Regions from separate parts of the Romboutsia sp. 1001713B170207_170306_H8 genome, predicted to be linked through region 2. Evidence: riboswitches for the same ligand, from Rfam matches in the RefSeq annotation. Region 2 holds a riboswitch; each other region holds the start of a gene.
What was found. Region 2 has a riboswitch for cobalamin ahead of I2A66_RS15895 (cobyric acid synthase). Riboswitches for the same ligand answer to the same signal wherever they lie in the genome.
Positions count from the first base shown of each region.

Region 1: another riboswitch for cobalamin. It lies ahead of asnB (asparagine synthase (glutamine-hydrolyzing)); the one in region 2 lies ahead of I2A66_RS15895 (cobyric acid synthase).
Region 3: another riboswitch for cobalamin. It lies ahead of cbiQ (cobalt ECF transporter T component CbiQ); the one in region 2 lies ahead of I2A66_RS15895 (cobyric acid synthase).

Region 1 covers NZ_JADNAX010000002.1:39,497-44,803, reverse strand. The annotation lists gene I2A66_RS04880 (DUF1846 domain-containing protein) at 1-591, shown strand, start outside; gene dinB (DNA polymerase IV) at 846-1,940, shown strand; cobalamin riboswitch at 1,988-2,183, shown strand; gene asnB (asparagine synthase (glutamine-hydrolyzing)) at 2,400-4,241, shown strand; gene I2A66_RS04865 (Crp/Fnr family transcriptional regulator) at 4,311-4,955, opposite strand; gene nadA (quinolinate synthase NadA) at 5,132-5,307, shown strand, end outside.
Region 2 covers NZ_JADNAX010000016.1:5,153-10,459, reverse strand. The annotation lists gene cbiB (adenosylcobinamide-phosphate synthase CbiB) at 1-881, opposite strand, end outside; gene I2A66_RS15900 (cobyrinate a,c-diamide synthase) at 883-2,247, opposite strand; gene I2A66_RS15895 (cobyric acid synthase) at 2,276-3,793, opposite strand; cobalamin riboswitch at 3,941-4,129, opposite strand; gene I2A66_RS15890 (histidine phosphatase family protein) at 4,153-4,758, opposite strand; gene cobS (adenosylcobinamide-GDP ribazoletransferase) at 4,777-5,307, opposite strand, start outside.
Region 3 covers NZ_JADNAX010000004.1:252,098-257,404, forward strand. The annotation lists gene I2A66_RS10625 (BMP family lipoprotein) at 1-503, opposite strand, end outside; gene I2A66_RS10630 (energy-coupling factor ABC transporter ATP-binding protein) at 663-1,481, opposite strand; gene cbiQ (cobalt ECF transporter T component CbiQ) at 1,483-2,172, opposite strand; cobalamin riboswitch at 2,296-2,484, opposite strand; gene I2A66_RS10640 (nitric oxide reductase activation-like protein) at 2,547-4,319, opposite strand; gene I2A66_RS10645 (AAA family ATPase) at 4,335-5,279, opposite strand.

The sequences.
Region 1 (5,307 bases), on a different contig from region 2:
TACTTTAAAACTGCATGTGAGTATAAAAAAGGTCAATTTGATAAAGATGCATTTGACACTATAAAGTTAATAATGGAACAAGTTGGATTAAAGCCTGAAGATAGAAAGGTTGTTACACCATCTAGAGAATACAGTGCGAAGTTAAAAGAAACTGCAGAAAAAACAGATAGTTGCTCAGTTGTAGCATTAGAACTAGTTGATGGAACGATACTTACAGGAAAGAGTTCAAATTTAATGAATGCAAGTGCAGCGGCAATATTAAACGGAATAAAACATTTAGCTAATATATCAGATGATATGCATTTATTATCTCCTGCAATTTTAGAACCAATTGTAAATTTAAAAACTAAAACATTAGCAAGTAGAACTCCAGAATTAAGTTGTGAAGAAATACTAATGGCTTTAAGCGTAAGTGCTGTTACAAATCCAACTGCTCAAGCAGCTGTGGAAAAACTTCCAATGTTAAATGGATCTCAAGCTCATTCAACTACAATATTAAGTAAAACAGATGAACAAACATTTAGAGAACTTGGCATAGATGTGACTTGTGATCCAGAATATCCATCACAAAACTTATATTACGCTAACTAACAAAATAAAAGTATAGAAAATCAGACCATGCTACAATAGTAGAATGGTCTTTTTTAAATATAAAATACAAAATACAAATAAAAATATACATAAAAATAAATTTACGGTTATCAATAAGGAATAAATACTTAGTTCCTTGGAATACTTATTTTAAATGTTTTTAAGGGATTTTGCAAGAAAAACTTTTAAAAATACAAAAAAAATATTTTATAATAATTATTAACTTGAATTTTTAAGTGGAGGTAATAGTTTGGATGGAAAATAGAAAAATAATTCATATAGATATGGATGCATTTTTTGCATCTGTAGAACAAAGAGATAATCCGTTGTTAAAAGGAAAACCGGTAGTAGTTGGTGGACCTCCAGAAAGTAGGGGAGTTGTTACAACATGTTCATATGAAGCAAGAAAATTTGGAATACATTCAGCTATGCCATCTAAAATAGCTTATAAAAGATGTCCTTATGCAATATTTGTGTATCCTAGATTTGATGAGTATCGTAAAGTATCTAATCAAATAAGAGAAATATTTCATAGATATACAGATTTAGTGGAGCCATTATCATTAGATGAGGCATATTTAGATGTTACAAACAACAAGAAAAATATAAAGTATGCAACAACTATAGCTAAAATGATAAAAAATGATATTTTAAAAGAAACTAATCTAACAGCATCAGCTGGAGTTTCATATAATAAGTTTTTAGCTAAGCTTGCATCAGATTATAAAAAACCTAATGGTTTAACTGTTATAACACAAGAGGATTCTCAAGAATTCTTAGATAAGCTTCCTATAAATAAATTTTTTGGTGTAGGAAAAGTAACTGGAAAAATACTTAAAAATATGGGGATACAAAATGGATATGATTTAAGGCAATTAAATATTTATGAACTAGAAAATATTTTTAAAAATAGGGGATATCTATTTTATCAATTTTCTAGGGGTATTGACTATAGACCCGTAGAGCCTTATAGAGAGAGAAAATCTATTGGTTCAGAGGCTACTTTAAGCCAAAACTTAAGTATTGATGAAGAAGAGGTTACTAATATATTAAGTGAGTTATGTGAAGATGTTGCATATAGATGTAAATATTCAGATAAGCTAGGAAAAACAGTTACATTAAAGATAAAGTATGAAGATTTTACTCAAATAACTAGAAGTATAAGTTTAGAGCATCCTATAAACACTAAGAAAGATATTAGAATTAATGTATATAATCTGTTAAAAAACCTAGAAGATAATAAAAAGCAGATAAGATTATTAGGAGTTACACTATCTAATTTAGTAGATAAGGAAGTTGAAGCTGGCAATATAACAATATTTGAATATATGAATAATTTAAAAAAATAGTAATTTTAGCTGTTGAAAAATAAAAGTATAGTAAATATAATTAAAGTATAAATATAAATTATTAAGGTGTACAAATGAGTACTTAAAAGGGAATATGGTGAAAGTCCATAACAGCCCCCGCTACTGTAAGAATGACGAACGCTTGAGAGTTTGGAGACTCTAATTCCACTGGTGTATACTGGGAAGGATAAGCTATTAGGTTGAGTTCAAAGTCAGGAGACCTGCCTAAAATTAAGCATTAATCTTTCGGAGGGAGAGAATATGTAATATGAGGGTTATTTTTATATAGATATATTTTAAAGTACATATTATATATTTTGAGAACCGAGAGATATTGGTTCTTTTTTATTTTATATATTTATATTAAAAAAACTATTTAAGAAAAAAATACTTTCTATAACATTAAGCCTAAGCATACATAAAATAAATTATGCAGTTTAAGTTTAAGGAGGAAGGCTAATGTGTGGAATATCAGGATGGTGTAACCTTAATGACAATATAAAGGATTACACAAATATAGTTGAGAATATGATATCAACCTTAAGATTTAGAGGTCCTAACTCTGAAGGTATAAAGACATATTCACACTCTATTATTGGACACAAAAGATTAGCGATTGTAGATCCAACAGGTGGATTACAACCGATGAGTAAAACTATAGGAGATAGAGAATATACAATTTGCTATAACGGAGAGTTATATAATACTGAAGAGGTTAGAGATAGATTAAAGGAAAGAGGATATACATTTGATTCATATTCAGATACAGAAGTTCTTTTAACAGCATATATAGAGTTCGGTGAATTGTGCTTAGATTATATAAATGGAATTTATGCATTTGGAGTATGGGACGAGTATAAACAAGAATTATTTTTAGCAAGAGACACACTTGGTGTAAAGCCATTATTTTATTCTTACAAGAATGGGAACTTAGTTTTTGGATCTGAAGAAAAGGCATTACTAACTCATCCATTAATTAGTCATGTTGTTGATCGAGATGGATTTTTAGAGTTAATATCACTAGGACCTGCTAGAAGCCTAAATAGTGGTATTTTTAAAGATATAAGAGAAGTTCCACCATCACATTATTTAAGATTTAATAAATCAGGCATAAAATTAAAAGAGTATTGGAAGCTTCAAGCTAAAGAACATGAGCATAACTTAGAAGAAACTAAGAAATATGTAAGAGATTTATTGATTGAAGCAATAGAGGGTCAACTTGTAAGTGATGTACCTGTGTGTACTTTTTTATCTGGTGGATTAGATTCTAGTATAATATCAAAGGTAGCAGCAGATGCTTTCAATAGACAAGGAAAAGAAACACTTAATACTTTTTCTATAGACTATACAGATAATGAAAAATATTTTAAGAAAAGTTATTTTCAACCAAACTCAGATTCATATTGGGTAAAGGTTATGGCAGAGTATATCGGAAGTAATCATCATGACGTAGTTCTTGATAATGTAGAACTTGCGCATGCTTTAATAGATGCAACTATGGCATCTGATTTACCAGGTATGGCAGATATTGACTCATCCTTAGACCTTTTTTCAAGAGAGGTAAGTAAACACGCTACAGTTGTTTTATCTGGAGAATGTGCAGATGAGGTTTTTGGAGGGTACCCTTGGTATACTAGAGAATATGATTCTATAGAAATTTTCCCTTGGGCTACCACAATTGGTTATAGGAAAAATGTATTAAATGATAGTTTGAAGTTGTTACCAATAGAAGATTATGTAAAGCAAGCATGTAGAGATAGTATAGCTAAGGTGCCTAAGCTTAATGGAGAATCAAAGGAAGATTCAATAATGAGAGAATTATCATACTTAAATCTAAAATGGTTTATGATAACTTTATTAAATAGGAAAGATAGAATGACTATGCATAATAGTTTAGAAGGTAGAGTACCTTTTGCAGATAAAAGATTAGTAGAATATGCATTTAATATGCCTAAGCATATAAAACTGCTAAATGGAAGAGAAAAAGGACTGTTAAGAGAAGCATCTAAAGGAATATTACCAGAAAATATCGTTGAAAGAAAAAAAAGCCCTTATCCTAAAACTCATAATCCAATATACACAAAAGAAGTATGTAAGATGTTAAAGAGAATATTAGATGATAAAAGTTCCCCTATTCATCAAATTATAGATGAAGAATTTGTAAAAGAATTAGTTCAGACTGGTGGTTCAGCATTTAACCAACCTTGGTTTGGACAATTAATGACAGGTCCTCAAGTTATAGCATATTTAATTCAAATAAACACTTGGATGAATCTTTATAATGTAGACTTACAATTATAGATAGAATGCTAAAAATAGCTTAATTTTATACAAATATAAAGTATAAAATTAAGCTATTTTTGTTTTAAGTTAGTCCATCAGAATATCTTCCAAAGCCTCTCTATCTAGTATCTTTATTATGTTTTTTTGATAATCTATTAATCCTTCATCTTTCATGTTAATTAATTCTCTTGAAAGTGAAGGTCTAGGAATTCCAAGTGATTCAGAAAGCTTTTGTTTTGTCATGTTTAATTTTATAAAATTACTTTTTTGGATGTTAGATTCTTGTATTAAAAAGTTGCATAGTTTTTGTTTAATTGTGCTAAATGATAAACCAGTTATAGATTTATTTAAAGTTATTATCTTATTAGTTAAGTCATTTAAAAATAACTTCAAGAAACTAGGGTGGCTAGTACAAAAATAAATAAAATCATCTTTATCTATAAACATTACCTCGCTATTAGTTGATGAAATAACTGTAGCTGGATAAGAGTTAGCATCAGAGAATGCAATTATTTCTCCGAATAAATAGCCAACACTAAATGAAGAAAGATGAACTACTTTGTTACTAGTTAAAATTCTTTTTATATCTATATTACCACTTAGAACTAATCCAACCTTATTACATGGTGAATTTTCGATAGCAATAATATCATTCTTATCATATTTAACTATACTATAGTTTACATCTCTAAAGAATTCTATTAATTCTTTTTTAGTTTTATTTTTTAGCATTTTATCACCTATATCTTATATATAAAAATTATATATTATTTTATACCCAACTAATATATATAATATCTTAAAAAAATAATTCTATAAAGTAATTAGTTTATATTGAAGATTAAAATATCAAATGATACAATGGATTTACAGGTGTATATACAGATGAAAGGTTAAGGGATTTATTTATGTCAAATGATTTAATAGAGAAAATAAATAAAATAAAGGTAGATAGAAATGCTATTATACTAGCTCATTATTATCAACCACCAGAGATACAAGATTTAGCTGATTATGTAGGAGATTCATATTTTTTAAGTGAAATAGCAAGAGATTGTGATGAAGAAGTAATTGTGTTTTGTGG
Region 2 (5,307 bases):
TTATTTGTTTTTACTATATCTTCAATTTCTATTTCTCTATCCTTATCTCCAATAGTTGGCTTATATACTTCTTGACCAAAGTATATATTAGTTCCTCCCAATTGAATACCTAATGCTCCTGCTACTGCACCTTCTGAGTATGCACAGTTGGGACTTTTATGATTTTTTCTATCTCTAATTGCAATCTTTGCACATGATTTAAAGTTATATCCTAATACTAAGCTTCCTATAGACATTAATAATACTGAAATTCTAGCTGGTATATAGTTTGCTATATCATCTATTCTTGCTGATGCAAATCCTAAATGAAGGTATTTTTCATTTTTATATCCAACTGTAGAATCTAATGTGTTAATTGCTTTATATGCCATAGCTAAAGGTGCTCCACCTATAAATGCATAAAACATAGGTGCAATTATTCCATCTACCGTATTTTCAGCAACGGTTTCTACTGTAGCTCTTATTATTTCTCCTTCACCTAGATGTTCTGTATCTCTTCCAACTATATAAGAAAGTTGAATTCTAGATTTTTCTATATCTCCAGTTTTAAGTACTTTATATATTTTTACTGCTTCATCTTTTAAACATTTAGTTGCTAGAGTTGTATAAATGATTAAAGAATTTACAAATAAATATATATAAATATTGAAGCTACTTATCTTAATTATTAAATACGTAATTATATAGACAGGTATTACAGTAAAAAACCATAATACAAATCCTCCTATTTTTAGATCTCTATCAGTTTTTGCTATTTTTCTAATTCTTTTTTCTATAAATTTTATAAGATTTCCTATGTACCTTACTGGATGTGGAAAAGAATAAGGATCTCCTACTATTAAATCTATTATATAACCAATATAAATTGATAATATATTCATATTACTTAATTCCTCTATTTAAAAAGTTTTCTATACATTCTAAGTTATTATAAAAATGTGTATGTAAATATGTGGCTAGAGTGTTGTTTTTACTATATCCACCTTCCCACTCATCAATAATTTTTCCAGCTCTTTCTTTTCTCATTATATAAGCACAAGGTTCATTACTTTCAAATATAGAATGATGAAACTCATGCCCCTTTATAATTTGATTTTTTTTAGCTAATATAGTATCTTCTTTTGCTTCACCAAAACAATATCCAAATCTTTTTAATGATGATGTCATTTTACTTGTTCCCTTAAATATTCCTACCATATTATATTTCTTATTCTCATTATCTAGCATATTTTCACCTAAATACATAAGTCCTCCACATTCTGCATATATAGGAATATTTCTTTCATGTGCTTTCTTTATTGAGTTCCTCATATATTCATTTTTATCTAATTCTTCACAGAAGATTTCTGGAAATCCTCCACCTATATATATATAATCAGCTTCTGGAACTTCTTTATCTTTTATAGGGCTAAAGAATTTTATTTTTAATCCTAATTTATCTAATAACTCTATATTTTCTCTATAGTAAAAATTAAAAGCTTTATCATAAGCAATTGCTATTGATTTATCTTTTACCTTATTATTTTCTATAAATTCATCTAAAGTAAATTCACTTTCTACATTCTCTGTTTCAGATATTTCAATTATTCGACCTATATCTATATACTTTTCTATTTCATCAGCTAAATTATTAAATTTAACTTTTAATGAATCTATTTCTACACTTGGTACAAGACCTAAGTGTCTTGATTCTAGAGAAAATTCTTTATTTGGAGGAAAATATCCTAATACCTCTACTTTTGCATAAGTTTCTATTGACTCTTTAAGTATTTCATAGTGACTTTTCGATTTAACATTATTTACTATAACTCCACCTATTTTTATATTTTCATCTAGCATTTTATATCCAAGTACCATAGCTGCTGCAGATGCTGCCATTGCTTTCGCATTTATTACTAATATAACTGGTGCTTTTAATAACTTTGATGCATATGAACTTGTACAACTATCTAAGTTTATTCCTAGCCCATCATATAGTCCCATAACACCTTCTATTACACTTATATCTGCATCTTTTGAAGCTTCATTTAATATGTATTTCAATTTTTCATCATCTAACATATATGAATCTAAGTTTCTTGAATTTCTTCCTGTTATAAATGTGTGATATGATGGATCTATATAATCGGGACCTACCTTGTATGGTTGTACTTTCATATTCCTTTTTGTAAGTGCTTGCATTATTCCTAGAGAAATTGTTGTTTTTCCAACTCCACTGTTAGTACCTGCAATTAATATTTTTTTCATATATTTCACCTGACCATTATTATATTTTCTAGTCTTTCATTATTTCATAAATCTTTTCTATATCTAAATGTTCTCTTAAAAAATCAGCTAATTTATCATATTCTTTTTCCTTAAATTCTTTATATGAACTTACCTTACTATCTAACTTATCTAAATTTTTCATATCTCTTATATTATTTAGTAAAGTTCTAGTAAATTCTATCTCATCAAATATTCCATGAATATATGTTCCAAATACATTTCCTTCTTCATTAACACTTCCTTCAGTGTAACTTACATCTTCACTTAATTTTTTAGTTATAGTATTCAAATTGCTTGTACTACTTCCTCTATTAGTAACTCCCATGTGTATTTCATAACCAGTTATCTTTTTATTTCCTAGATTTCTTAGATATCCATTTTTATTCTCGCATATAGATGCCTCTACTTGTGTTGTTGTTTTTTGAATCTCAAATATAGTTTCTGTGTCTAAAAGCCCAATTCCATCATATTCTTCTATTTCACCTTCTACATGGTACGGATCTTTTAGTTTCTTACCTAGCATTTGATATCCACCACAAATACCAATAATTAATTTACCTTTTTTATGTAGAGATTTTATTTGTTCTTCTAATCCATTATCTCTAATGAATTTTAGATCATCTATTGTACTTTTACTTCCAGGTATAATTACTATATCTGGATTTCCTAAAGATTCTCCATAATCTACATATCTTACACTTACATCCTCTTGAGTTTCAAATATATGGAAGTCTGTGAAATTTGACATATGAGGAGTCCTTATTATCTCTATATTAATATCTCTTGTACCAACTGATTTCTTAAACCTAGTTGTTACACTATCTTCATCTTCAATTTTTATATCATTATAAGGAAGTACACCTAATACAGGAACTTTTATAATGTCTTCTAACATTTTTATACCATCTTCTAAAAGTTCTTTTCTTCCTCTAAATTTATTTATAATTACACCTTTTACTCTTTTTCTTTCTTCTTCATCTAACAAAAGCATTGTGCCTGCAAGTGATGCAAATACTCCACCTCTATCTATATCTCCAACTATTATCACAGGAGTATTAGCAATCTTAGCCATGCCCATATTAGATATATCTCTTGACTTTAAGTTTATTTCGGCACAACTTCCTGCTCCTTCCATAACTGTAATATCATATTTATTATTTAATTCCTCAAAAGTATCTTTTAGCACATCCATAAGCTGTAATTTATAATCGTGATATTCAATTGAAGACATATTTCCAACTACTTTACCTCTGACTATGACTTGACTTTTATGATTTCCTGAAGGTTTTAACAAAATTGGATTCATATCTGCTATTGGTTCAATTCCACAGGCTTCTGCTTGTGAAACTTGTGCTCTTCCCATTTCAAGACCTTCTTTAGTTATAAAAGAATTTAAGGCCATGTTTTGAGATTTAAATGGAACTACACTATATCCATCTTGTTTAAATACTCTACATAATCCTGTTACGATAGTACTTTTGCCAACATTAGAGGCTGTACCTTGCAGCATTATTTTTTTGCCCATTATTTCACTTCCTTTTTCTTATAATTTAAAATAGGGCTATTAGAAATCTTATATTTTACAGAAAAATAAAAAAAGTCCGAACTTTCCAGTTTTCGGACTTTTTTTATTTCATAATATATCAAATAAAAGCTTCACCCCGAAGACTCTATTGTAAAATTATCTTAGGCAGGTCTCCTGGCTTAACTTCATCCTACTCCTATAACCTTCCCATCAAATTTGACAGTGGCTTATTATAATAGTTTCGTCGGTTTCACAGTAGCGGGGGCTGCAAAGGCTTTTACCTTTTTCCCTTTTAATCTCTTCTAGATGATAAGAACCTAAGTAATCTCATATTCGATTTTAATAACTTATTAATCTATTTATCTTAAGAAACTAGTATTATTCATACTATTTATTACAGTAAATCCATTGTCAACTTCTAAAATAGTAACTGAAGCATTATCTATCCTAAAGTTCCAATGGTACTTATAAGAATTTGATATTAGGTAAGTAATTATATTTCTAATACTTCCTCCATGAGAACATATTAAAATCGTCTTACCTTCATTGTCATTTAATATACTTTTAATTTCTTTTACTACTCTTTCATAAGAATCTATCAAACTTTCTCCATTTGGATATTTATATTCATATCCATAATCTATCATTTTTTGAAATTCATCTGGATAATTAGATTTTATTTTGCTAAAACTCATTCCTTCAAAATCTCCAAAGCTGATTTCTTTTAATCTTTCTTTTTCTATTATCTCTAAATTTCTATTTTTTGCTATTTGTTCTACAGTATGTTTTGTTCTTGAAGACGTTGTTGTATATATTTTATCTATATTCTCATCTTTTAGATAATTAATGAGTCTTTTAATTTGAGCTTTTCCTTCTTCACTTAATTCACTATCTATATGTCCAGATAATTTACTATCCTTGTTATCTTCAGTAATGGCATGTCTTACTAATATTAATTTTATCATAAATTCTCCTCTATATGGCTAAACTACAAAATTTAAAGTCATATATATATATATTAAATATGTTAGCTCTGATAGTTCTATACTACATCCTAATATATCTCCAGTTACTCCATCTATTTTCTTATAAACATGTTTTTTAAATAGTATATTAAATATAAAAACTACTGGTACTGAAATTAATATACTTAAAAATAATATATTATTTGATGAGAATATTAATTTTGATATTAACCCTAATATAGCTATTGAGTATAATGTAGCTGTTAAAAACATTTTTGTTGAGCATTTTCCAATGAATAAGTTTCCTAATCCATTTTTTCTAGGAGTTACGGTTTTATATGTTAAGATTAGTACACCAAGCCTACCAAGCACAGGCATAAATATTATAAGCCATAATAATCCTTCATTTATAATACTATATATAAATCCTATTTTAAATAATAAAACAAACATTACTGATAAAAGTGAATTTGTTCCAAGCCTTGAATCTTTCATTATTTCTAGCATTTTCTCTTTATCTCTATAACTATATAGTGCATCAAATGTATC
Region 3 (5,307 bases), on a different contig from region 2:
TTATTAGTTTCCGTCATATTGCTAGCTATTAATCCAACTAAATAAGCAACTTCTCTTTCATCAAAAGTTACACAAGCCATATTTTGAGGAATTTCCTTTCCTTCCTCTTCATAATTATGATCTATAATTACAAAGTTTCTATCTTCATATATTTGAGCGGCTTCTAACATAGCTTTTGCTGTAGTATAACCTACACCTATCACTAGGTCTACATCTTGGTCTATAAATGTCTCTATATTAGGCTTATAATCTGCCTCTTGGTTTGCTTCTAAATAATTTCCTATAACCCCTAGATTCTCTTTTGCTTTATCAAATCCTTCTAGTGATGATTGATTGAAGCTTTGATCATTTGCACCACCTTCTCCAAGAACAATACCAATTTTAAACTCATATGTACTTTCTGCCTCTGCATCATTACTATTTGTTGAATTACATCCTATTACCCCAAAAGTAAAGACTACGCTTAGCATTATTAAAAATAATAATTTCATTTTTTTCTTCATAGTATTCCTCCTAAACCCCAGTTTATATGTTATATTTTACCAAGTGTATATACACTTGTAAATACAAAATATCCCTAGAACTTTGGAGGAATTCTAGGGTACCATCAAATTTGGTTAAGGGTTATTTATTTAATCTATATAAAATAGGTTGAGGGCTAATTAAGGATTTACTATTACTTTAGACTTACTCCAAAACTTATATAACTCTTCTTCAGTCCTAAATAATGGTAAATCTAAGTTATTATGAAGCTTTACTAACCAAGGTAACTCTAAACCTGCTCTTAATATCTTTTTTTCATCATTAAAAACAGTATCTGTTCTACCTTCGCTAATTATTTCACCTTGATTTAAAACATATATATAGTCACAGATTTCATATATTAAATTCATATCATGACTAGAAATAACAATTTTTATACCTTTCTTTTTTAAATTATTTATAATATCAACTATAGCTCTAGTACTAATTGGATCTAATCCTGCAGTTGGCTCATCTAAAAGTACCATTTTATTTTCCATAGCTATAACAGATGCTATAGCTACCCTTTTTTTCTGTCCATAGCTTAAAAAGTGTACAGGTCTATCAATAAGATGTAATCCATTTACTGATTCAAGTGCTTTAGTTATTCTTTCTTTTATGATACTTTCTTTTATACCTAAATTTCGTAAAGCAAATGCTATATCATCATAAACCATAGAGTAAAATATTTGTTTTTCAGGATCTTGAAACACTATCCCTACTTCTTTTCTTAAATCATATAGATACTTTTTGTTATATTTAATAATATCATTTTTAAATAATATAGTTCCTAAATCTGGCTTTAAAATACCCATCATATTCATAAATAATGTGGATTTTCCAGAACCATTGCTACCTATTATCCCTATTATATCTCCTTTATCAAAATCCATATTTATATTTGATAAAGCTAGTTTATCCTTTTCATACTTATAAGTTAAGTTATTTATTTTAAACATACTATTCTCCTACTATATAGAATCTATCATCATATAATTTCATGTCTAACGATATACACATCTCTTCATATCTAATCATCATTCTCTTATATAATAAATTTCCCAAAAGCCCAAAAGACTTATAAGATGTCTTTAGGTTTGTATATCCAAATCTTAACTCCTGAGACTTACGTATATCTGATACTTCTTCTAAAAATATAAATATAAATCTATAAATTAACATTGATAACTCTAAAATTATAGTTGGCATATGTAAACTTTTAAATATAAATAAAAGTTGATTAAATGGTATCGTTAATATTATAAAATAAACACAAGTCAAACATGACATTGCTCTAAATAATATTTGAAGTGATATATTTAGTGATTCTTTAGAAATACCTATATAATTGCTACATATACAAAAGCTTTTAATTAGTAAGTTTGGATCATTAGATATATTTATAAGAGTCGTAGTTATACTCATAATTAAAAATATCATTGGTATCTTCAAGAGCTTTATATAACCCTTTATATCGATTTTAGCAATTCCAACTATTATTACACTCATTAATAAAATAATAAGTGATAAAATAATTAAATTTTTTATTAACATAGATCCTAATAAAAAAATTATACCTACTGCAAATCTTATATTTGGATTTGTATGTATTAATTTATTTGAATAAGCATATTTATCAATTATTATCATATTAATATCTTCCTTCTGTATATATTATAAATAAAAAAAGCCTAACTATTTGGTTAGGCTTTAATCTCATAATAAAATCACCTGATATGTGATTCACCATAATCTTTTCCTCCCCGAAAAAGTTATTTTAAAATATCATAGGCAGGTCTCCTGACTTAGCTTCATTCTACTCCTTCTCCTTCCCATAGTAACTAATACCACAGTGGTTTTTAAAAGTTTCGTCCACCTTACAGTAGCGGGGGCTGTAGAGGAATTTCACCTCTTTCCCTATTAATCTAATTCATGTTAGAACCTATTGATACTTTTTTATTTAATTTACATCTTTGTACTAATATCTATTTCTATATTATAATTTATATTCCTTTTTTATATTTTTAATTTTCTATAATTTTTTTTAAATAATTTGAAACAATATCTGAGAATTTTTCTATGTCTCTAGTATATATAAAATCTTTTCCATAGATTAATTTTTCTGCATCAATTTCATTTTCTTTACCTGTAAATACTCCTAAGACTAAAATTTCATTTTGTCTAGCAATTCTTACTTCTTTAGCAGTATCATTTACAGCTATTTTACCTTTATAAGATATTTCACCTCTTATACTTCGTTCTTTACTTGAACCAAATTTAACATCATTAGGTTTTCCATCACTTAGTACTATTAAAATTTTATTTTCTTCTTCCCTTTCTAATAAACCTTCACATACAGATTTTATAGCAAGACCATCTCTATTGTTACCAGAACAAAAATACTCAAATATATTATCATTTTTATCTATAGAGTCGTTATAATCTCTAAACCTTTTTAAAATTGTATAATCTAAAAAGCTAGAAAATGCGCTAACTCTATTAGGTATACCTGCCAGTGTAAGAGCACTAGAGATTATGTATGCTTGTATTGCAACTTGATACTGATTTCTACTTTGTGAACCACTTGAGTCTAACAATATGTCAATTACATATCTTCCTTTTTTGTTTTCTATATTTCTATAAAATATTTTAGTATTATTACTTCTTCCAACCCTCCATGCCCTTTTTGCATCAATAGTCCCGTAATCTGAATAAATTCTATCTGTAATATTTTCTTCTACAAGTATCCTCATTAAATTTTCTTTTAATCTATTTATACTTCTTTTATACACTCTTATATTTTCTCTGTACTTTTTCAAATTATTTTCTTTATGTCTTGTAACATATTTAACTTGAAAAACATTTTTACATTCTGATCTTAAAACTCCTTCTGTAAAATGCACCCTACATCCCTCATGTACATTTCTACAATTTTTAACTTCTATTCTTTTTATTTCACTTTTATTTAAATACGATTTTCCATAGTAATATTCTATTTTATCATAAATTTTATTAGCAGTTTCCTCATCGATATATATAACTCTATTAAGTGAACTTTTCTCACTATTAACTTTCCTTTCCCCTATACTTTCAACTAGCATAGAAGAAGATATTGAGTTAAGTTCATTTTCTATAGAATCTTCCTCATCACTATATAATTCATCATACATAAAATCTGAAAATGTATCAAAATCTATATCTACATCTTTGAAGTCTATATCTTGGCTACATTCACTTAATTTTAAATCTTGTTTTATTTCATTAAAATATCTTATATAAAGTTTATCTATATCTTTTAATATTTCTACTAATTCATTACCTAGGTTTATATTTTTAATATCATTTATAATTCTTCTACTTAACCCATCTACAAAAGGATGTTTTCCTATACCTTCTAAAATAAATATATACTTAATTTTTTGTAAAATATCATTTTTATATATTGTATTAAATTCATTAATTATATCTTTATATGCCTTTGATCTTATATCTTCAATTCCAGGCCTATCCTTTATAACCTTAGATTCTACTAAGTTATTTAAAACTACTTGTAATAGAGTTAATAAAGTATCTTTATTATATCCTTTATTAACTCTATTAGATAAATACTTCTTCACTATATTCCAATCTACATACTTTCTTCTAGCTCCAGCCATAATTCCCAAATATAAAGATACATCTTTTGAAGAGTAATTTTTTTCTAAAACTTCAATATGTTCATTATAATTTCCACTTATAGTCCAAGCAATATTATTAACTCTATTATCTAAATCATAATCACTATATACCCATTTCATAGTATCACCTAAATATTACTCATTAAATTTATGTACTTGTTTATTTGAAAATATATCTTCGCTAGTCCATTTTTCTGGTATTCTAGTTCTAATGACATCTCCAACAATTTCTTTTTCATATACATCAAAGCTTTTACTTACCATTCCCATATTGATTGCCTCTAATGGAGAAAGGCCTCTTCTTATGACTTTTAATGATCCTATTAATCCTCTTAAATCTATAGATTTTGTAGATATTTCTCCATTTTGAGATTTTAACTGCAAATCTAAAAATAATCCTATAAATTGATTTAATTTATCCTCATCTGCATCTGGAAATTCATTAGATAAAATTAAGTTTAATTTATCTTCTTTTACAGAAGGTATATCAATTACCATAAACCTAGAAACCAAAGCCTCATTTAATTCTTTAGTCCCTGCATATTCATAGTTCATTGTTCCTATAAATCTTGTTGCTGGATGCAAACTTATTCTTTCATATCCTGGGACATCTATTATTCTTCTATAATCTAATGCTGAATGTAAAACTACTATAGCATCATTTTTTGCCATATTTATTTCATCAAAAATACCAAATCCACCATGAACAGCACACTCATATACTGATCCTCTTCTTAACTTTACTTCATTATCTATAAATGTATCTGTGCCAATTAAAGTTGAACTATCTGTATTTATATTAAAAGATGTATTCCATTGTGGTCTGTTAAATAACTCAGATAGATTGTCTGCTAATAAGTTTTTTCCAGTTGCTTTTGGACCGGATAGAAGTATATTTTCTCCCTCCAAAATAGCCGATATACACATAGATAATATTTCTTTTCCATAAAAATATGTCTTAGATTTACTTACTCTATATTGCAAATCTTTATCTATACTATAATATTTTCTAAAATATAGTATATCATTTATTAAGCTATCACTTATCCCCTGATTCCTTAAATTTTTTATAATATCCATTACTGCAATCCCCCTTAGTAGTTAATAG